Regions from separate parts of the Micromonospora sp. HM134 genome, predicted to be linked through region 1. Evidence: riboswitches for the same ligand, from Rfam matches in the RefSeq annotation. Region 1 holds a riboswitch; each other region holds the start of a gene.
The links. Region 1 has a riboswitch for cobalamin ahead of bluB (5,6-dimethylbenzimidazole synthase). Riboswitches for the same ligand answer to the same signal wherever they lie in the genome.

Region 1 (7,287 bases):
GGCGGCCAGCGTGTAGCGGGCCAGCCCGTGGTCGGCGTCGGTGTCGGCCCACTCGGCGTAGCCCCGCTTGAACGCGAGCAAGCCCAGCTCCCCGGCCAGCGCGGCGGCCGCGTCGGGGACACCGCGGGCGGTCAGGGCGGCGGTCATCGCGGCGGCCATGCTCACGCTCTTGAGGGCGTCGCGCTCCTGTAGCTCGGTGCTCGCCGCGACGGCTGCCTTGAGTCGGGGTCCGATCTCGCGGTTGAGCGGGCCCATCGCGTCGGACGCCCGCTGCAGGCCGGCCGCGACCGCCTCGAGCGGGGTGGCCCCGGCCGGCGCCTCGGTGATGCCCTCGGCGAGCAGCCGGCTGAGCGTCTCCTGCCCGGCCGCCAGCAGCTCGCGCTTGTCGGGGAAGTGCCGGAAGAACGTGCTCTTGGTGACGCCGGCCCGCTCGGCGATCTGCGCGACCGTGGTGGCGTCGTAGCCCTGCTCGGCGAACAGGTCGACGGCGGCGACGATCAGCCGCTCGCGTGCTCCCGGTTCCCAACGTGCCATGTCGTCCATCATAAGTGATGGGACTCTTGTCCCATCACGTGCTACGGTGATGGGACAAGAGTCCCATCACTTTCGGGAGCGTCCATGCAGGTCTTCATAGCCGGCGGCACCGGGCTGATCGGCTCGGCGGTCGTCGCCGAGCTGCTCGAACACGGGCACCGGGTGCTCGCGCTCACCCGCTCCGACACCTCAACCAAGGCCGCTGAGGCGGCCGGCGCCGAGACGATCCGGGGCGGCCTGGCCGACCTCGACGTCGTGCGAGCCGGCGCGGCCCGCTCCGACGGCGTGATCCACCTCGCCTTCGGCAATGACTTCAGCAGCCCCGAGTCGGTGGCCGCGGCGGTCGCCGAGGAAACCGCGGCGCTCATCGCTCTGGGCGAGGAGCTGATCGGCAGTGACCGTCCGCTCGTGACGGTTTCCGGCACGCCCTGGGTGGCCGGCCGGCTCTCGACCGAGGGCGACCCGCTGCCGCTCGAGGGCCCGGTCGGGGGCCGCGGGCGTACCGTAAATTCGATCTTGGCGTTGGCTGCTCGGGGTGTCCGCAGCTCGTCGGTCCGGCTGCCCCGCACGGTGCACAACCACGGCGAGGGCGGCTTCGCCGGGCTGCTCACCCAGATTGCCCGGCAGTCCGGCGTCTCCGGCTACCCGGGCGACGGCACCCAGCGCTGGCCGGCCGTGCACGCGGTCGACGCTGCCGTGCTGTTCCGGCTCGCCCTGGAGAACGCACCGGCAGGCACCGCCTGGCACGCGGTGGACGACGAGGGCGACGCGGTGCGGGACATCGCCGAGGTCATCGGGCGGCGACTCGGCCTGCCGGTACGGCAGGTGCCCGAGGAGACGTTCGGCCCACTCGGCGAGATCTTCGCCGCCGACCAGCCGTCGTCGAGCGCACACACCCGGGCGACCCTCGGCTGGACGCCGACCCACCCGAAGCTGCTCGCCGACCTGGAGAACCTCCAGCCCTGACCGGTTGCCCTCCACCCGCGGCGCCGACGCCGGCTGCCCCTGGCCGGGCCGGCGCTGCTGGTGCCGGCTGGCCCGGCACTGACCACTCACCTGCTCGTCTGGCCCGCCCTGCCGACGCTTCCCGGCCACGCCGACGCGATCGTGCAGCCGGCGTCCCGGGCCGTCGAGTCCGCCGCCCGCCGGTCAGGTGTGCCGGCTCGTGGCGGCGACCATGTCGACGAGGGTGTCGGTGAGGTCTTCGGCGCAGACGCCTCCCCACTTCGGGTCGGCCAGCTGGCCACTGGCCTCCAGACCGGCGATCCCGTTCGCGCTGCTGATGAGCAGGGCCGCGTACCGGCGGGCGTCCTGCTCGCCCACCAGTTCGGCGACGACGGCCAGGAACTCGGTCTGGCTCCGCTGGGCGGCCCGGGCGAGTGCGGTGGGATCGCCGGGCGGGTTGCTGAACATGAGCTGGTAGAGGTGTGGCTGAACGCGGCCGACGTCGATGAGCGCGAGGAGACCGCCGCGGATCTTCTCGGCGGCGGACAGGCCCGGGTCGGCGCGGAGGGCCTGCATGCGGTCGCCGAGCGTGTCCCACGCCCGGGTCCCGACGGCGATCAGCAGGCTCTCCTTGTCGGGGAAGTGCCGGTAGGGCGCTCCGCGGGTCACTCCCGCGCGTGCTCCCACCGCGCGCAGCGTCACCGCGTCGAGGCCACCGGAATCGAGCAGCTCAGCGGCCGATTCGAGCAGCGCGCGGCGGGTGGCGGCGGCTGATTCGGCGCGGCTGGTCACGCGGACGATGCTAGTCCGCTGGTGACGACCAGGTCACTTCCTTCGGTTGACGTTGTCATCTCAATGGCGCAGACTAGAGAGATGACAACGTCAACTGAAACTCGGGAACTCGTGGTCGTGACCGGCGCCTCGACCGGCATGGGTGCGGCCACCGCGCGGGAACTGGCCCGCCGCGGCTTCCACGTCCTCGCCGGCGTACGACGCGACAGCGACGCCACGGCCCTGCGGGCCGACCGCATCGAGCCGGTGATCCTCGACATCACCGACCCCGACCACGTCGCCGCGCTCGCCGCCCGGGTCGGGCGGGACCCGCTGCCGCTGCGGGCGCTGGTCAACAACGCCGGCGTCCCCGGCGCCGGCCCGGTCGAGGTGATGCCGCTGCACGAATGGCGGCGCATCTTCGAGGTGAACCTCTTCGGCCACGTCGCCGTCACCCAGGCCCTGCTTCCCGCCCTGCTGCGCGGCAGGGGACGCGTCGTCAACATCAGCTCCCTCAACGGCAGGATCTCCATGGCCGGCTACGGGCCGTACGCCGCCAGCAAGTTCGCGATGGAGGCGATGAGCGACGCGTTGCGCAACGAACTGGCCCCCCACGGCGTGCAGGTGGTGGTGGTCGAGCCGGGCGGCGTCCAGACCGAGATGTCCCGCGTCGGCCTCGCCGCCCTCGGTCGCCTCGACGACACGATGACCCCCGAGCAGAACGAACGCTACGGCGCCCTGATGCAGGCGATACCCTCCCACGTGGCGGCGTTCACCAGGGCCGGGGTGACCTCCACCGTCGCCGCGAAACGGATCGCCGCGGCGGTGACCGACCGCAGGCCCCGCACCCGCTACACCATCGGCGCGACGGCTGCCTTCCTCATCCGGGCCTCCCGTATCCTCCCCGACCGGACGCTCGACCGGATGACGACCTCCGACCTGCGCAGGCACTACCCGACCGGGAACCGTCGCCGGACGACCGCCAGCCGGTGAACGCCGAGGCCGGCGTCAGCGGCCCACCGTCACCCGGCTGCCGGGCCGTATCCGGCGACCACCTCGGGCACGAGGTACGTGATCCACCGGTAGCATCGGCGGCGGCACGAACGTGCGAGGTGCCCCGCGTGGTGCGGGGAGAATCGGGAAGCCGGTGTGAATCCGGCACGGGCCCGCCGCGGTGACCGGGGAGCGACCGTCCAGGCGCGAGGAGCGCAGCCACTGGCCGTACGGCTGGGAAGGCGGACGGGTCGGCGTTGATCCGGGAGTCCGAAGACCGGCCTCGCGTCGACCGCCCACCCGTCCGGGGTGGGCCGAGCGCAGCGGGAGCCTGCCTGTGGAACTCTACGACGCCATCCACCGCCGCCGGGACGTCCGGGCCGAGTTCACCGGGGAGCCGGTGCCGGCCGGCACCCTGCACCGGATTCTCGACGCCGCGCACGCCGCGCCCAGCGTCGGCTACTCGCAGCCGTGGGATTTCGTCCTGGTCCGGGACCCTGCCGTCCGCCGCCGGTTCCACCGGCACGTGCAGGCCGAGCGGGCGACGTTCGCCGCCACCCTGGACGGTGCCGCGGCCGACCGGTTCGCGCGCATCAAGATCGACGGGGTGCTGGAGTCGACGCTGTCGGTCGTCGTCACGTACGACCCGCGGCGCGGGGGCCCGGCGGTGCTCGGGCGGCACGCCATCGCCGACGCGGGCCTCTACTCCGTCTGCCTGGCCATCCAGAACCTCTGGCTCGCCGCCACCGCCGAGGGGCTGGGCGTCGGGTGGGTGTCCTTCTACCGGGAGTCGTTCCTCGCCGAACTGCTGGGCGTGCCGGCCGGCATCCGGCCGGTGGCCTGGCTCTGCGTCGGGCCGGTCACCCACCTGGCGGCCGTGCCCGACCTGGAACGGCACGGGTGGCGGCGGCACAGGCCCCTCGCCGAGGCGGTGCACCACGACCGCTGGCCGCAGCGGGCGACCGACCAACCGAACAGCTAATCCAGATACGTCTATGCAGTTGCTAGGTTTGCGGTTGCAATGAGTCATTGCCTGGTTACGTTGGGAGGAGTTCTATGCGTACCACCGTCAAGGTCCTGGCCGCGTCCGCCCTGGCCGCACTGAGCCTCGTCGCCGCCGGTGCCACCCCGGCCCTCGCCGCCGCCCCGGCGCCCTTCTGCGAGTCCGGCGGCTCGCAGTTCTACTGCGACGGCAGCAGCACCGAAACGACGACCTGGACCATCACCTGGTACTCCGGCAGCGTCGGCACCTTCACCGCCGGGTCGACCCTCTTCGCCAGCTGCCCGGCCAGCAACCTCGGCCGTCCCGTGCGGGCCAGCTACAGCTACTTCGACGGCAGCACCACCCAGTACAGCGACACCACCCAGTTCATCTGCCGCAGCGGCCCCTGGCAGTAGAGCCCTACGGAGTCCGGCGTACGCGCCACCCGCGCGTGCGCCGGACAGGCTGTGGTGGCGGAATGAGGTCCGATGACAGCCGAGCCGGTCCGCGAGGGGAAGTACGCGCGCATCGAGCGGGAGCGGCGGTTCCTGCTGGCCGGACCGCCGCTGCCGGCATCGGTCACCGCCAGCCGTCGCATCACCGACCGGTACCTGACAGGCACCCGGCTGCGCCTCAGGCGTGCCGAAAGCCCCGCCGACGGATCCCGCGAGTGCAAGCTCACCCAGAAGGTGCCCGCCGCGCGGCCGGGCCACATCCAGGGACTCATCACGAACGTCTACCTGTCCCCGGCCGAGTACGAACTGCTCGCCCGCCTGCCCGCCGCGACGCTGTCCAAGACCCGTCTGAGCGTCCCGCCGCTGGGCATCGACATCTTCGATCCGCCCCTGCATGGTCTGATCCTGGCGGAGGCCGAGTTCACCTCCGACGCGGCGGCACGCTCGTTCCTCCCACCCCCGCAGGTCCTCGCCGAGGTCACCGACGACCCCCGGTTCACCGGTGGCTCACTCGTCCATGCCCACCGCGAGGACCTGCTCGGCTGGCTCGCCGACTACGGCATCACGCCAGCCCCTACCACCCCGTGGACCGCCTGAACCCCCTCGACCACCGGCACCGACGACTGCGCAGGTGGTTAATCCGCAGACGGTCCCGTGGGCGGTCGACGGCCGCAATCCGACCGGACGTCGGTCACCGCCGGCTACCGCGCCGACTCGGCTCGGTCGGGGAGTGGGCGAGTCGAGGTGGTAGTTTTCCGCCCCTGTGCTGGGACAGTCGAGAAAGGACGTTCGGGTGACTGACGGCCACTCCGGGGCCGGGCCCGCCGTCGAGGTGCCGCGGCGACGACGTCGGTGGGTCATCCCGTCGGTGGTGGCCCTCGTGGTGCTCGCCCTGGGTGGCGGTGGTGCGGTGGCGTACCGGCAGCTCGCTGACCGGGAGGATGAGGATCCGGGGGTGACGGCCTGTCGGTCGGCCGGGTTCGTGGTGCGGGCCGCGCAGGGCGAGGTCGCCCCTGATGACGAGGTGCGGCGGGTGGGGGAGTTGTTCCAGCGTTCCGCGCACGAGGATCTGCGGTCCGCGGGGGTCTTCGCGGTGGGCACGGTGCAGCGGGCGCAACGGGCGCAGGATCCGCGCGATGCGCCGGAGACGGTGAAGTTGCGGCAGGTCAACCTCGCCGCCGCAGTCCCCAGGTTGATCGCTGCCTGTGCGGAGCGCCAGGTCACCGTCAAGGGATAGCCGTGGACGTGGGCGTCGCTGCGGCCTGACGTACGGTCGCGGCGACGCCCGGACCCGACGGGCGGCATCCGGACAGGGTCGGACCCGCTCGTGCCGGACTCACCCTTCCGGGGCGACCTGACCGTTCGAGGTGGGCAGCCCTTCCAGCTCGGTCCGCAAGGTCGCTAGTGCGGTGTCGATGATGTCGGCGAGCCGGCGACCGTCGTCGGTGTCGAGCCATGCGGCGACGGACACGTACATCAGGGTTCCCGCCGTCTCGGCGAGCAGGTCGGCCCGCAGCGGGTCGAGGCCGCCGGCGCGGAAGCCGTCCCGCATCACCTGGGCCAGCATCGCGCGCTTGTGCTGGTCGCGTTCGCGCAGCCCCGGGTCGGACGCCACGATGGCGCGCCGTTGCCGCAGGTCGTCCTTGCGACCTTCGAAATACGTCTCGGCGAGCGTGCGCAGGCCCGCGACGATGAACGCCAGCGGTTCGTCGGCGGGCGCCGTGGCCATGATCTGCCTGGCGTAGGCACCGATCTCGGCCTCGTCCGCGAAGAGCACCTCGCGCTTGTCGGCGAAGTGCCGGAAGAACGTGCGCGTCGTCAGGCCGGCCCGCGCGGTGATCGCCGGCACCGTGGTCGCGGCGAAGCCCTGCTCGGCGAAGAGTTCGAGCGCCGCCTGCCGCAGCCGCTCGCGGGCATCCGGTCGCCACCTGGCCATGATCCGAGTGTAGCCGTGATGACATCGCGTGTCGTCGCCGGTATGGTGATGACACGGCGTGTCGTCACTGGGGCGGATGCCGCACCAGGGCGGAGCTGTGCCATGACCGACGTGTGGATCCTCGGCGGCACCGGCCGCAGCGGGCGCGCTATCGCGGCCGAACTGCGCCGACGGAACATCGAGCCGGTGCTGGTCGGCCGGGACGCCGAACGGCTCAAGGCCGCCACCGGCGGGCTGCCGACGATGGTGGCCGGTTCGGTCCGCGAGACCGTGGCCGCGATCCGCCGGGAACGGCCGGCCGTGGTGGTCAACACCGTCGGACCGTTCATCGAGACGGCCCTGCCCCTGCTGGACGCGTGCCTCCCGACCGGCCACTACCTCGACCTCGCCAACGATCTGGCCTCGGTGTCGGCGGTCCTCGGCCGGCACGGCGAGTTGACGACAGCGGGGCGCACGGCCGTCACGGGAGCCGGGTTCGGCGTGACCGCCACCGAGAGCGTCGTGGTGAAGCTCTGCCAGGGGCGGCCGACACCCCGGCGGGTCCGGGTCGACATGGTGCCCTCGTTGGCCACCGAGGACGGCGTGGTCGGCGACGCCCTGGCCGCCACGATCGTGGAGGGCATCCCCGGAGTCGAGGGCGGTGGGCGGTTCCAGGGCCGCCGGTACCGCGA
Region 2 (7,287 bases), 150 kb from region 1:
AGTCCGATCAGCTCGCGCGGACCTCGGCGGCGGCGGCGACGAGGTGTCGGAGGGTCGCCTCGACCTCGGGATAGGTGCGGGTCTTCAGGCCGCAGTCCGGGTTGACCCACAGCCGTCGGGCGGGCACGGCCGTGACGGCCCGGCGGAGCGCGTCGACCACCTCGTGGTGGGGTGGGATGCGGGGCGAGTGGATGTCCCACACCCCGGGGCCGACGCCCCGGCGGTAACCGATCGCGGCCAGGTCGTCGAGAACCTCCATTTTCGACCGGGACGCCTCGATGCTGGTGACGTCGGCGTCGAGCGCGTCGATGGCGGTGATCACCTCACCGAACTCGCTGTAGCACAGGTGGGTGTGGATCTGAGTGTCGTCGGCGACGCCGCCGGTGGCCAGCCGGAACGCGCCGACCGCCCAGTCCAGATAGGCCTTCTGGTCGGCCCGACGCAGCGGCAGGGTCTCGCGGAGGGCGGGTTCGTCGACCTGGATGATCCGGATGCCGGCGGCCTCCAGATCGTGGCATTCGTCGCGCAGCGCGAGTGCCACCTGGTCGGCGGTGTCGGCCAGGGGCTGGTCGGTGCGGACGAACGACCAGGCCAGGATGGTGACCGGGCCGGTGAGCATGCCCTTGACCGGACGGTCGGTCAGCGACTGGGCGTAGGTGGACCACGCGACGGTCATCGGTGCCCGGCGGGCCACGTCACCGTGGATGATCGGCGGTCGGACGCAACGGGACCCGTAGGACTGCACCCATCCGTGGGTGGTGGCGGCGAAACCGTCGAGTTGTTCGCCGAAGTACTGGACCATGTCGTTGCGTTCCGGCTCGCCGTGCACCAGCACGTCCAGGCCCAGCCGTTCCTGCAACCGGATGACCTGCTCCACCTCGGCGCGTATCCGCTGCGTGTAGCCGGCGTCGTCGAGAGTGCCGGCGCGGTGCGCGGCGCGGGCCCGGCGCAGCTCGGCGGTCTGCGGGAACGAACCGATCGTGGTGGTCGGCAGGTCCGGTAGCGTCAGCCGTTCCTGCTGGCGGGCGGCCCGCCCGGCGTAGTCGCCACGGTGCCGGTCGGCAGGGCGCAACGCCGCCAACCGGCCGCGCACGTCGTCGTGCCGCCACGCCGGCGGGGCGGGCGGCAACGGGGCCGGCAGGCTGGTGGTGCCGTCGCGTAGCGCCCGCCCGAGCAGGACCACCTCGTCGACCTTCTGCCGGGCGAACGCGAGCCGCGCGGACAACTCCGGGTCGAGGTGGGTCTCGGCCGACAGGTCGACCGGCACGTGTAGCAGCGAACAGGAGGTGGACACCGCCACGTGGTCGGCCAGTCCGGCGACCGTGGCACCGGCGGCGACGGCCGCCCGCAGATCCGTGCGCCAGATGTTGCGTCCGTCGACCAGGCCGGCGACGACGGTCGTGCCGCGCAGGGGACCGGCGGCGGCGAGCCGGTGCAGGTTGCCCGGGCCGGCGACCAGGTCCAGGCCGATCGCCTCGACCGGGGTGTCCAGCAGGGCCGGCAGGGCGTCGCCGAGGTCACCGAAGTAGGTGGCGACGAAGATCCGGGGACGGTGTGGCAGTTCCCCGAGACGTCGGTAGGCGTGCCGCAGGCCGTCGATCTCGGCCGTGGTGCGGTCGGCGACGTAGGCGGGTTCGTCCAGTTGGACCCAGGCCACGCCCGCGTCGGCCAGGGCGGTGAGGATCCGGGCGTACGTGTCGACCAGGTCGTCGAGCCGGGCGAACGGATCGTCGCCCTTGGCCAGCAGCAGGAAGGTGGCCGGACCCACCAGCACCGGTCGGGTGGCGATGCCCAGGTCACGTGCCTGCGCGTACTCGCTCAGCGCCTTCGCCGGGTCCGCCGCGAACACGGTGTCGGGCTCGATCTCCGGCACCAGGTAGTGGTAGTTGGTGTCGAACCACTTGGTGAGTTCCAGCGCTGGTGCGGCATCGACACCACGGGCCATGGCGAAGTAGGTGTCGAGTCGACCGAGGCCGAGCCGGGCGAACCGGCGGGGGACCGCCCCCACCGCGACGGCGGTGTCGAGCATGTGGTCGTAGTAGGAGAACGTGTTGGACGGGATCGCATCGAGGCGGGCGTCGCGCAGCGTCCGCCACACCTCGGCCCGCAGCCCGACGGCCACGGCCTCCAACTCGGTGGCGTCCAGCGTGCCGGCCCAGTACGCCTCGACGGCCTTCTTCCACTCGCGGTGGGCGCCGATACGGGGATAGCCGAGCACGGTGCTCTGCCCGAATGAGGTGGTCACAGATGGTCCTTCCCTCGCGGTGTCCGACGACCACCCGAGAGGAAGACGGATACGCCACGGCGTAACCGGCATTCCGCCCTGGCCCTCCCGAGAGGCCGCCGACGGCGCGCACCGGCGGCACGCGCAGCGCTGGCAGGTCTTCGGACTCGTGGGCGTGACACAGGGTCGCCTACTGGCCGTCGCTTCCCAGACCTTGCGGTCCAGTGCTTCGTTGACGGCGGTCGTTCCCACTCACCGCTGCGGGGCAGTCCCGGTCTCACACCGGGTTCCCTCTTACGACGTCTCACCCGCGCACGGGAGAGACGAACCAGCACTGCCCGCGATCCTACGGGCACCACGACGATGCCTCGGCCCGGGGTGCGGATCAGAAGGTCAGGAGTTCGACTCTGCTGGGACAGGGGCGTTCGGTTTGCCGTCCAGTACGCAGTTCCGCATTGCGCTTCCGTGCATCACTGCTCAGGAGCGGGTTCGGGGCGACTCCCGGGAAGTCGGCCCGACGCCGAGTGACTCCCGACTCAGGTCGGGCCCTCCGGGCGGGTCTTCACGCGGATGCCATCCCGCTGTCACCTTCCATCGAGGATGATGATTGCATCTGTCGTCGATGGTGACCGGGAGGCGTGGCATGTCAGGACCGACCACGAAGACGTCCGGGCCGGCCCGGCCCCGGGTGCGTGCCGTGACCTTGGCACTAGCCACGTTCGTCGGCGCAGCCCTCTCGGCGGGCATCGGGGGGACGGCGTCGGCGACGCCGCCGGGGATCCCGTCGAAGGCGACCGCGCAGGCGCAGCTCAACGCCCTCACCGTCGCCGCCGAGGGCTCCACCAGCGGCTACTCCCGGGACCTGTTCCCGCACTGGATCACCGTCAGCGGCAGCTGTGACACCCGTGAGCAGATCCTCAAACGCGACGGCACGTCGGTCGTGGTCAACTCCTCCTGCCAGGCCACGTCGGGGCGCTGGTACAGCCCGTACGACGGGGCGACCTGGACCGCCGCGTCGGACGTGGACATCGACCACGTGGTCCCTCTGGCGGAGGCGTGGCGCTCCGGGGCGAGTTCCTGGACGACCAGCCGCCGGCAGAGCTTCGCCAACGACCTGTCCGGCCCGCAGCTGATCGCGGTGACCGACAACGTCAACCAGTCCAAGAGCGACCAGGACCCCTCCACGTGGCAGCCTCCCCTGTCGTCGTACCGGTGCACCTACAGCAAAATGTGGATCACCGTGAAGTACACCTGGGGCCTGCGGCTGCAATCGTCGGAGAAGTCCGCCCTACAGACCATGCTCAACACCTGCTCCTCCTGACCGCCCGCCCGATCAGCGGCTGCGTCGGGCAACGCACCGGGTGACCGGAGCGGCAACGTGCAGGGGGGCCGGCAGTCCCGCCGAGGGCTTCGGGGAAGCCGCTCACCGTGGCGACACCTCGACCTGACCAGGACCCGCAGCACCCCCGCCACCCCGATGTCCTAGGACGCTTTAGGAGTGCCGCTCCTCAGCGGCCAGGCCAACGCCTGCCTGACGGACATCGTCACCGCGTACCTGGTGCACGGGCACCTGCCGAAGCACGACACGGCCTGCCAACAGCGCCGCTGGCGCGTCCCTCCGGTAACTGCCGACACGACAGCCGTTCACCGACCGGGCGGCTGCCCGGTGGTGCCCGCGGCCTCCGGCTCCGCGGTGTCCCGCGCCGGGCCGGCCGCGGCGTCCGGGCTCGCGGCGGTCTGCAACTGGTACGACCGGTAGGTCAGCCAGAGCGCGACCAGCCCGGCGACGGCTGCCGCCACGCTGGCGATCTGGTCGGCCAGGTCCGGGCCGAGCGCCAACACCCCGACGACGATGACCAGGACCGCCAGCCCGCCGAGCGCCACCGTGCGGACCTGCTGCCTGGCCAGGTGTGCCGTCCAACGGCGCGGAATCACCCTGATCACCAACTCCGCCAGGATGATCCCGGCCATCACCAGGATCGGCACCTGCCACGGCTCGACCTTCACGGACCCTCCTCCACCCGGTCTCCGGTCATGCGAGCGCCGCCTTCATGGCGGCGATGAACTCCGAGGTCAGGTCGGACTCACCGCGGAGCATCCGGGCGACGTGGTCGACGAAGACCTCGGCGAACGCGCGGTATCCCGGGTGCATCGGCCGGGGCCGGGCATTCTCCACCGCACCACGTAGTGCTTCCAGGTGCGGGATGACCGCCTGGAGGTTCCTGTCGTTGTAGGCCTCGGCCAGGGTCGGGGCGAAGCCGTGCCCGGCGAGGACCTTCTGGGCTGCGGTGCCGGTCATGAAGTTGATGAACCGGAGGGCCTGGTCGGGGTGGGGACAGGCACGCGCCAGGGCGAGGCTCTGGCCGCCGAGCACCCCGGACGTCAGCGGGTACACCTTGATCTTCCCGGCCAGCAGGTCAGGGTCTTTACGCTGCTGGAGTTCGCGGTACTTCACCGGCCAGTTGCGCATGAACGTCGGCCGGCCCTCCACGAACGTGTCCAGGCTGGCGTTCTCGTCGCTGGAGCGATTGACCTTCCCGGCCACGATGGCCGCCTGCAACGGTTGTAGCGCTCTCTGCCAGGGTTTCAGCTCGAACAGGATCTCACCGGTCGCGCTGAGCAGGTCAGTGTTCACCGACAGCGCGTGCTCCAGGATGTTGACCAGGAAACCCTCGTTGTAGTTGGACGAGTTGGGGCGCAGTTGGCCGACGAACGAGCCCTTGTCGGCAAGGGTGCCGAGGACCGTCGACAAGTTCACCACATCGGGCTGCTCGGTCCCGGGGTCGCGCCAGAACAGCATGCCGACATCGGTGTTGAGCGGCGCGGCCCAGTAGCTGTTCGAGGTGTCGTCGACCTGGTGGAGATCCTTCACCGACGTCAGGAAGTTCGGGTCGGTCAACCGGATCGGGGTGATCAGCTTCTGCGCGGCGAACTCGGGGATGTCGACGACGTCCAGGTTGAGGATGTCGGCACTGCCATTGCGGGCCGCCGTCAACAGCCTCGTGCGTTCATCGCCTGATCCACCCTCGACCTCGTCGGTGAACCGGGCCGGGGTATCGGGGTTGGCCTGGTTCCACATGTCCATCAGCAGCTTCCGTGCCCCGGTGGGGTCGGCCCCGGTGGCGAGCCGAAGCTCCACCGGTGGCGGGCGGTGTCCGCCCGGCAGCAGGTAGACCGCCGAAGCGCTCACTGCGCCGCAGGTCAGCACCCCGCTGAGAAAGGAGCGCCGCGAGTACTGCTCGGGCATGGTGCGGACTCCTTCGATCCAGGCCGGTCACACGTACGCAACGAGTCATTCATCACGTTACGCTTTGGCGCTGATAAATGCCGGGCCGGGCGGGAGCGGTCGGCGAAGCTCGTACTGTCGGAAACCGGATCGAGCGGCAGGGACGGCATCGGTGACCCCATGTGCCGACGCAATTATCGGCACTGGGATATGCGGCGACGAGGCGGCGTTGTCGGACCGCCGGATCGGCGGGACACGTCACGCCACGTCGACCGGCCACCTTCTACCCGGCGCCCCACCAGGCCAGCAGACGCCGCGCGAAGGCGCGGGTCTCGACGTCGCCGACGGTCATCCCGAAGTGGCCGCGGATCTCAGCCGCCAGGTACCCGCTGAGATCCCCCGCGCCGGCACCGGCGGACAGCCTCGACAGCAGCGGTGCGATCAGGCAGTCGTACTCGTCGACGTTCGCCCGCAGGTCGTGGACGCCGATGAAATCCCAGGCGTTGAGCAGCCGGCGAAGGCCGGCCGTGCGCTGTGCTGCGCTGCCGTGGGCGAGGCTCGTGAGGTCACCCCCCGGCGAGGCCGGCACGCGGGACAGGTGGTCACGGCACAGCAGACGGACCGAATTCGCCAGTTCCCGGTTGCCACGTTCCCCGTCCTGATCCCACTCGTCGGCGAGCACGTGCAGGTCCGTGAACGGACTGTGTCGGATCTCGTCGAGATCCCCACGCTCGCAGACGAAGGCGGAAACACGCTCGCTGACGGTGCGTTCGTCGATCGCACCGTCGACCAGCCGTTGCGCCAGCGTGGCCAGCCAGGTGTCCGCGGCCTCCGCCGCGGACGGAACGCGTACGCCCATCTCGTCGAGGGCGGCGGGGAGCAGCTCGCCGATCAGTCGGGTGTCGGTGCCGTCGAGCCCGGCAACTTCCCGCAGGGCCGGCCCGTCGTGCCCGTCGGCGAGCCAGTCCGCCGCGTACCAGGGCATCCGCTCGACGACCATGCGGCCCAGCACGTACTCGGCGGCAACCAGGTCCGGCGGCCTGCTCACCGGCCGGTCGCTGTTCCCGCTCGACCGTGCGGATCGGCGTGAGTGTCGCTCTGCCATGCCCTATATCCCCTCCGAGCCGACACGTCGACCGCTCATGCCACATACGGTGCCAGTGCTGACCATCCCTCATCAATCGGCAGAGCCCTGACCTGCCCACTTTTGCCCGTGATCGGACTACACAATCAACTGTCCTATAGCTGACACCTCCGGCGGGCCGCCCACCGTTTCTGCCGGTAGATGACCCGATCACCGTGGGTGATCAATGCGGGGGATGCGCTGTTCACCCGGCCATCTATTTCGGTTGATGGATGTCGCCTATCTTGCCACCAGAAGTTGCGTCTGAGGAGGCAGCATGTCGGGACCGCTCGACCGCCGCACCATCCGATCGAGGGTCTGGGCAGGTGCCCGGCTGCGCTCGACCGCGACGCTCGCCACCCTCGTCCTGCTGCTGGCCTTCGCCGTCCGGGCGGACCTGCCGGACATGGTCCCGGCCTCGGTCTCCTGCGACTCCATCGGCTACGCCTACGACGCCGCCGGACAACTGGCCGGGGTGCAGGACCAGGGCGGCCGGACCGCCCGCTACCGGTACGACCCCACCGGCAACACCACCTCGGTCAGCAACGACGGCACCCCCGCCCCCGCCCTGGCCCTGCTGTCGGTGGTGCCGGCCCGCGCCGCCGTCGGCACCGAGGTGACCCTGGAGGGCGGCTGCTTCTCCACGGTGGCGGCCGAGAACACCGTCGCGTTCAACGGCGTCCCCGCCACCGTCACCACAGCCACCGGCCGGCG
Region 3 (7,287 bases), 2.2 Mb from region 1:
CGCGCCCGAGCGGGCGAGGCCGACGATGTCGCTGAGCTGGCCGCCGCTGAGTCGGATCGCGTTGCCGAAATCATCGGTAATGACGACTCGCTGCTCGGCCGGCGCTGCGGGGTCGATGTACAGCTCCGGGCATCCGCAGTTGCAGTTGCCGCACAGGGTGAGCACGTGTACCAGGCCGTCGGCTGCCATGTGAGCCTCCACTCGTCGGACGTCGTTGTTCAGGCTAGGGAGGGTCTATGCGTTCCTGCCGTGACCGATCAGTGTTTGTCAGCGGGCGACTATTCCTGACGGGGTGGGAACCCGGTGGTGGTGCTGTCCGACTACCTCTGATTGTGTGGGTGGTCGGGCTACCGACGTGGCTTCCCGAGTGTCCGATTGAGTAGTCCCAACAGGAGCGCCGCGGCACCGAGGACGACACCGGCCACGGCGACAGCCAGCGCGACCCCGGCCGGCCGGTCGGCGGCGGCCGTCGGCGGGGGTGCGGTGATCGGCATCCCGTGTTCGTCGACGCCGCTGGCCGCAGCCTCGGTCAGGCGTAGGACGATGGCGGGGTTCTCCGGCTCGGGGCCGCCGGCCGGGGGTTCCTCGATCCAGCGGGAGATGACGCCGTCGGCGTACGTCTGGAGAGCCTTGAACACGATCCGGTCGCCGGTCGTGGGCAACGGGCCCACGGAGACGCTGAACTCCTGGAACTGGTTGCCGTCGATGGCGTCCTCGGCGGTTGCCGCCGTCCAGGTCACCGAGGTGATCGCCTCGGTCACCGTTGCCGAGCCGACCTTGACCGGCGCGGCGAGTGGGCCGTCCTCGACGGTCGCCCGCCACCCGGCCAGCTTGTGGACCGCCGCCGAGGTGATCGGTGTGGTCTCGGGCATCACGATGCGTACGCTTGTCGTCGGCGCTTCGGCGCGCTCGTTGGGCACCCGGAACGTCAGGGTGGTGAATCCACCTGGCGCGGCCTGGGCGGGGCTTACCGAGACGTGCGCCTGCGCCGGGCCGACCGGCGCGATCGCGACCGCCGCTCCCGCGAGCAACGCCAGGGCGATCCGGCCCGGTACATGCTGTCGCATCGTTCATCTCCTCCTGCTGGGCGTGCCTTCGCTGGCCTTCAGCGGCGGCTATCGCACGATGTTCATCATGGTGGGGAGGCCGTCGGGTGGCGTGTGGGGGTGTGCCAGGCGATGTGGCCGTCCGGTCGCACCAGAAGGCCACCGGTGTCGTGCAGGCCGCACTGGTCGAGGAAGACCGTTCGCGCAGATGGCGACATCACTCGGTCGAGGTGGTGGACGGTCAGTGGAAACCCGACCTTCTGCTGCTCGGCCGCAGTCGAGGCCCAGGCCGCGTCGGGCCGGCGAGCAGGATGAAACCGTCGCCTGCGACCAGGTCGAGGGTGGACCGGGTCTGTTCCGGGTCGAGCCAGACGTGGGGGAGACGGTGGCCCGGCCGGCCGGTGGGGACGTAGTCGGCCACCGGATCCCCGGCAGGCGGGGCCGTGCCATCGGCGATGACGGCGGCGGAGGTGTAGTGGTGGCGAACACCGCCGGTCAACCACCGTCGGCTGCGGCCTGACTGCGGGGTCCCCGTGCCGGTCGTCGGGCACGGGGACTCCGCACAGCGCCGACGACCGGACCACGGCGGGCCGCCGATCCGGGACCAGCCGTGGGACAGCGCGGTCATCCGCTGGTGGCCAGGCGGACACCCAGGGCGATGAAGGCCACCGCGCAGACCCGGCTGATCCGCCGAGACCACCGACCGTCGGTCACCCGGCCGGCGAACCTGCCCGCCCCGGCTCCGAGAGTGACATCGACGGTGAGCTGCACCACGACGAAGATCGCACCGAGGAGCACCAGCTGCGCCGTCACGTCGCCAGTCGCCGGGCTGACGAACTGCGGCAGGAAAGCCACACTGAACAGGATCATCTTGGGGTTGAGGAGATTGGTCACCAACCCGCGGAGGAACGCCCCGCCACTGCGGCTGTTCCGCTGCGCCGTGGTGGAAGCCGTCGCCCTGCCGTCGCGGAGGGCCCGAACCCCGAGGACGATCAGATACGCCGCCCCGGCCCAGCGGATCGCGGCGAACAACACCGGCGACGCGGAGACCACTGCGGCGAGACCACAGACCACCGTCGCCACATGTACCGCCTCGCCCGGCCGCGACCCCGAGCGCGGCGACCGCGCCGGCCCGGGCGCCGTAGCGGGTCGCATTGGCCAGGACGAACATCATGTCCGGCCCAGGAGTGACCATGAGGACGGCGATGGCGGCAAGGTAGCCGGCCAGGGTGGCCACGGACAGCCCGAGCACCACTCAGCCCTCCTCAGCACCGTCGAGCAACGCCCGCCGAAGAGCGAGCCGGTGCTCCCGCCGGATCTGCGCCTCCCGGTAACGACGCCGGTCACCATCGGTCTCCGGCAGCAGCGGCGGCACGGCTCGCGGCTGACCGTCGTCGTCGACGGCGACCATCACCAGGTGGGCGGTGGCCACGTCCACCGGCGGTACCGCCCGGTCCCAACGGTCCGCGCTGACCTTGACGGCGACCTCCATCGAGCTGCGGCCGGCCCAGGTGATCCGGGCATCGACGTGCACGACGTCGCCGACCCGTACGGCCCGTAGGAAGGCGGTCTCGTCGATGGCGGCGGTGACCGCCGGGCCGTCGGAGTGTCGGGCGGCGACCACTCCGGCGACGGAGTCGATGAGGTTGAGGATCCGACCGCCGTGGACGGTGCCCATCAGGTTGGTGTGGTGCTGGTCCATGATCTGCGACAGGGTCAGCCGTGACGCCGACGGGGGCCGGCCGGTGAGTGTGGTGCTCTCGTGCATGGTTCATCCGTCCTCGGGAAGCACACCGACCGACCAGCCGGCACGCACGTCGAGGACACGCCGCAGCGCATCACCCGCCCGACCCGCCCGCGAGGTCGACGGCAGCGCACCCACCTCGTGGATGCGCAGCGCGGGCAGGTCTTCGGACTCGTGGGCGTGATCCGGATGCCGGATCTCCTACTGGCCGTCGCTTCCCAGGCCGTGCGGCCCAGTGCTGGTGACGGCGGTCGTTCCCACTCACCGCTGCGGGGCAGTCCCGGATTCCCACCGGTCGGTGCCGTCGGCACGTCTGGTGGTGCCGGCGGCACCGACCGGATGACCACCGCCGTCAGCTGTCGGGCGGAGTGGCGGTGACGGCGACGAGCAGGGACAGTTCCCGCACGAGATCGTCCATGGACTGGCCGCTCTGCGCGCGGAGCAGCCCGAGGCTCAGATCGGCCAGCAGGTAGAAGCCGAGGCTCTTGGCCTGCTCGGAACCGAACGCGGCGAGCAGCTCCTCGGCGCCGCCGAGGTCACCGCGGTGCTTGGCCGCGATGACCCCGGCGGCGCGTTGGACCAGTTCGGCCGCTGCCGGGGTGGGGCTGGTCACGCCGATCAGATCTTTGGCGTGGTGGCGCGGGCGGCGTCGAAGCGGGCGATCACGTCCGGCCAGTTGACCAGGTTCCACAGCCGGTCGACGTAGTCCGGCCGGACGTTGCGGTACTGCAGGTAGTAGGCGTGCTCCCAGGCGTCGAAGACCAGCAGTGGAACGGAGCCCTGGCCGACGTTGCCGTGGTGGTCGTAGACCTGCTCCACGATCAGCCGCTGTCCGAGTGGTTCCCAGGCAAGCACGCCCCATCCGGAGCCCTGCACGCCCTTGGTGGCGGCGGACAGCTGCCCGGCGAACGCGTCGAACGTGCCGAAGTGCTCCTCGATCGCGGCGGCCAGCTCGCCGTCGGGACGGTCACCGCCGTCCGGGGAGAGGTTGTTCCAGAAGATCGAGTGCAGTACGTGCCCGGACAGGTTGAACGCGTACGTCTTCTCCAGGCCGACCAGGGTCGAGAAGTCTCCCTTCGCTCGGGCCTCGGCGAGCTGCTCCAGGCCGTCGTTGGCGCCCTTGACGTACGCGGCGTGGTGCTTGTCGTGATGCAGCTCCAGGATCTGCCCCGACATGGCCGGCTCCAGCGCGCCGTAGTCGTAGGGCAGATCGGGCAGGGTGTAGACCGCCATCAGAACTCCTCGGACTTGCTGCCAATCTTACGCTCTTGCCACTATCTTGCAATAGAACTGGTGATCGTGCGGCGAGGAGCGGCGGTTGACCACATCGGAGACCGAGCGGGTGAACCCCGCGATGCAGCGATTACGCCGCGCTGGCCTGCGCAACACCGCAGCCCGGCGCGGAGCGCTCGACCAACTCGCCCACGCCGTAGGTGGCCGCGGGCACCTCACCGTGAACGAGCTGTATCAAGCCCTGCTCGCCCGTGGTGTGGCCGTGGAACTGTCAACCGTGCATCCGGTGCTGCAGCAACTGGTCGAGCTGGGCATCGCCCACACCGTGCCGGTCGGCAGGACGACGACCTTCGGCCTCGCCGACGACGCCCATCACCACGCCGTCTGCGGCACCCGCGGCGACCGGCGGCAACTGCCGGCCGAAGCCATCGCGGCGAGCGTGGCCGCCGCCCGCGCTGTCGGGATCAACACGGAACTATCCGGCCAGCCCAGCGGTGACGTGGTCTACGGGCGGCGTGCGCGGTGCCGAACAACGGCCCGCTGAGGACCGCACCCGCCGGCACACCCCCCGCCCCGGTGTCGGTCGGACCCGGGGCCCGGCACGCCTCTCCGCACCGGGTTGCGCAACCGCGGCGGGCCGACCGGCAGCTGCTCGCTGGCCCTCCGCGCGACGGCACCTGCCAACACACAACTCGAAGACCGCACGGATGCGCAGGCGCTGCTGGCGGACCAGCCTCGGCTCCGCCACGTCGTCACGGAAGCCGACCTGCACACACTGCGAGTAGCCGCGCATCGCCTACGATCTGGCGGATCTCGTTCGGGGTCATGTCAATGCGCGCAACGTTTGATGCTTAGGCATGTTGCTTTCGGATGCCCAGTGGTCGTTGTTCGAGGGGATGCTCCTGAAAGCGCTGGGACGCCTGGGTCGGAAGGGAATGACTGGCGACGTATGATCGCGATGGTGGCGAGGCGTCAGGCCGAGATCCCGGCACCGGTGAGGGAGGGGTCAGGATGTTCGGTCGGAAGAAGAAGCTCGACGCTATGGTGGCGCAGCTCAGGCCTGACCTGAGCCGGGAGTCACTGGGCGTCGGGCCCGACTTCCCGGGCGTCGCCCCGAACCCGCTCCTGAGCAGTGACGCACGCAAGCGCAATGCGGACCTACGTACTGGGGTGCTTGCGCTCGGTGTCCTCGTCGGCTGGCGGGAGGTGAACAGCAACCCTCGCGTGGTCCTGATGTTCGACGTGGAGACCGCCGAGGGCATCTCGTTCCGCGGTATCGCCGACGAAGGTCTCACGATCACCGAGCTCACCCGACTCGCCCCGGGGCAGACGTTGCCCGTGCGCTACCGGCCGGCCGTCATGGACCACTACGTCGCCCTAGCCCGGGACGCGGACCCCGCCCGTGTGCGGCAACTCTCTGACCAGATCGCGAGCCGTAAGCGGACCTGACCGGGAACCCCTGGCCGGGTGCGGGTTGTGCCGTGACCATGAACGTTCACGATGTTGGTTGACACGCCGCCCGTGGTGTCGGTCGGGGCGGCGTCGTGGCGATCAGGCTGTGGCAGATCTTGTACGCGTGCGGCGGCTCAGTGATCAAGAAGGTCAGCAGCTGCTCAGAGTCACCCGTCGGGGAGCCGGTTCACCGATCCGACCGAGGCGGGCGGTGGGGGCTGTCCCGGCCAGATCAGCCCAGATAACGAGGCATCCATCGTCGAGACGGCCAACACCCGCTCCGAGAAACTGGGGCGGCGTTCACCCGGTGGAGCATCCGCAAACTCGCCGACCACCTGCGAGTTCACACAACTCGCCGCGACGTGGCGACATCGTTCAACGCTCAGCGCGAGCGGGGGCGACTGACAGTAGTCGCCGCAGGGCTGGTCTGATGGCGGTGGCGAGGGTGCCGTCGTCGCCGGTATGTAGGGCCAGGTTGACTACGCCCATTGCGGTGTGTCCGGTGGATGCATGACGGGCTGCGGTGGCGATGTCGGCCCGGGGGATGTCCGCGAGGAGGTGCCGGATGAGTGCGCCTTCGCCCCAGAACGCCTCGGCGGGGACGGGGAGTCGACCGAGCCATGACAGGAGGATTCGCGCGCGGTCGACCGGTGAAGGTGCGATGGTGGTGAGTTGATCGTTCATGGCATCAAGTTGTGTGGTGGACAGTTCGCCTACTTGTTGGCCGGTGAGGGGCAGCAGGACCGGATGGAGTACGTGGGGGACGGCCCGTTCGGTCAGGTGCTGCCTGCCGGCGTCTCCGGCGGGTCGGAACTGTGGGTGTCCTTCGTGCAGATTCAGCAGGTCGGTCAGTGGTGCCAGGAACAGCGGGATCTGGTCCGGGACGCCGTGGGTGGCCAGGAGCAGGTGCAGCGCGGCGGGATCTGCCACGTGCAGGTCGTTGTGTAGGCGTTGCCGTTCCCAGCTGATGTTGCCGTAGCCGTGGAGGCTGGCAGTGGTGACGAGTTCATCGGAGTCATCGTGGAGTGCGATGGTGGTGTCGCCGGGGCAGCGGCAGATGTTCTCGGTGAAGCGGCCGGTCGTGGTCAGCTTTCGCGCCGCTTCGATCGTGGAGGGGGAACGTAGTTCGGCCAGGGTCGCCCGGTCGGCCAGGGGGCCGGCGTCCTCGCCGCCGTCGAGGATCCGCACGACGTGCGTCCGTGACCACACATCCGAGAGCCAGCTGATCACGGTCAACCTCTCCACGCCGTGCCCGGCCCCGCCGCCGATCCGGCATGCGGGTTCGTCGGGCTGTCAGCGTACGGCGCTGGTCTGCGTTTCCTCGGATCGTCAGTTGCCGGGGCGATCGATGAGGCGGCGGAGGGCGTTTCCGGTGTGGGGGAAGGCGAGTCGCAGGGTGTCGGCGGTGAGGCGGATGCCCCACCAGGTGAGGGCGACGAGGTAGCCGATGATCAGGGCGCTGTGGGTGTTGTAGCTGATGACGAGGGCGTAGCCGATGGTGAGGCCGGGTGTGGTGATGAGGCGGATGGTGCGGGTGCGGCTGACGGTCAGGGCGGTGGCGGTGCCGAGGAGTGCGGCGCCGATGGTGCTGGCGAGGCCGGGCATGCCGGTGAGGTCGATGGGTGTGGACAGGGTGTAGGCGGCGCGGATGAGCCAGATGCCGGCTGCGGCGGTGGCGGCGTGGGTGATGGCGGGGCGGGTGAGGGTGAGCCAGTGGGGGAGGGCGTGGGCGGGGATGCGGGGTGCGGTGGCGGCGATGAGGGTGGCGCAGGCGGCGAGGGGGAGTGCGCCGCCGAGGGTCCATTTGAGGTA

Region 2: another riboswitch for cobalamin. It lies ahead of metE (5-methyltetrahydropteroyltriglutamate--homocysteine S-methyltransferase); the one in region 1 lies ahead of bluB (5,6-dimethylbenzimidazole synthase).
Region 3: another riboswitch for cobalamin. It lies ahead of FJK98_RS22070 (acyl-CoA thioesterase); the one in region 1 lies ahead of bluB (5,6-dimethylbenzimidazole synthase).

What each region holds. Positions count from the first base shown of each region.
Region 1 covers NZ_CP041061.1:2,958,525-2,965,811, forward strand. Annotated here, with positions in the region: gene FJK98_RS13005 (TetR/AcrR family transcriptional regulator) at 1-534, opposite strand, end outside; gene FJK98_RS13010 (SDR family oxidoreductase) at 619-1,500, shown strand; gene FJK98_RS13015 (TetR/AcrR family transcriptional regulator) at 1,684-2,271, opposite strand; gene FJK98_RS13020 (SDR family oxidoreductase) at 2,353-3,243, shown strand; cobalamin riboswitch at 3,344-3,544, shown strand; gene bluB (5,6-dimethylbenzimidazole synthase) at 3,581-4,225, shown strand; gene FJK98_RS13030 (hypothetical protein) at 4,300-4,641, shown strand; gene FJK98_RS13035 (hypothetical protein) at 4,714-5,277, shown strand; gene FJK98_RS13040 (hypothetical protein) at 5,474-5,917, shown strand; gene FJK98_RS13045 (TetR/AcrR family transcriptional regulator) at 6,017-6,616, opposite strand; gene FJK98_RS13050 (hypothetical protein) at 6,719-7,287, shown strand, end outside.
Region 2 covers NZ_CP041061.1:2,807,317-2,814,603, forward strand. Annotated here, with positions in the region: gene metE (5-methyltetrahydropteroyltriglutamate--homocysteine S-methyltransferase) at 8-2,245, opposite strand; cobalamin riboswitch at 2,359-2,572, opposite strand; gene FJK98_RS12410 (HNH endonuclease family protein) at 2,868-3,545, shown strand; gene FJK98_RS12415 (hypothetical protein) at 3,869-4,231, opposite strand; gene FJK98_RS12420 (extracellular solute-binding protein) at 4,257-5,471, opposite strand; gene FJK98_RS12425 (hypothetical protein) at 5,734-6,498, opposite strand; gene FJK98_RS12430 (pre-peptidase C-terminal domain-containing protein) at 6,851-7,287, shown strand, end outside.
Region 3 covers NZ_CP041061.1:5,130,738-5,138,024, reverse strand. Annotated here, with positions in the region: gene FJK98_RS22085 (hypothetical protein) at 1-189, opposite strand, end outside; gene FJK98_RS22080 (YcnI family protein) at 348-1,067, opposite strand; gene FJK98_RS22075 (LysE family translocator) at 1,671-2,129, opposite strand; gene FJK98_RS22070 (acyl-CoA thioesterase) at 2,302-2,814, opposite strand; cobalamin riboswitch at 2,954-3,086, opposite strand; gene FJK98_RS22065 (hypothetical protein) at 3,143-3,403, opposite strand; gene FJK98_RS22060 (superoxide dismutase) at 3,409-4,023, opposite strand; gene FJK98_RS22055 (Fur family transcriptional regulator) at 4,109-4,567, shown strand; gene FJK98_RS22050 (hypothetical protein) at 5,035-5,472, shown strand; gene FJK98_RS22040 (hypothetical protein) at 5,851-6,663, opposite strand; gene FJK98_RS34585 (Hsp70 family protein) at 6,805-7,287, opposite strand, start outside.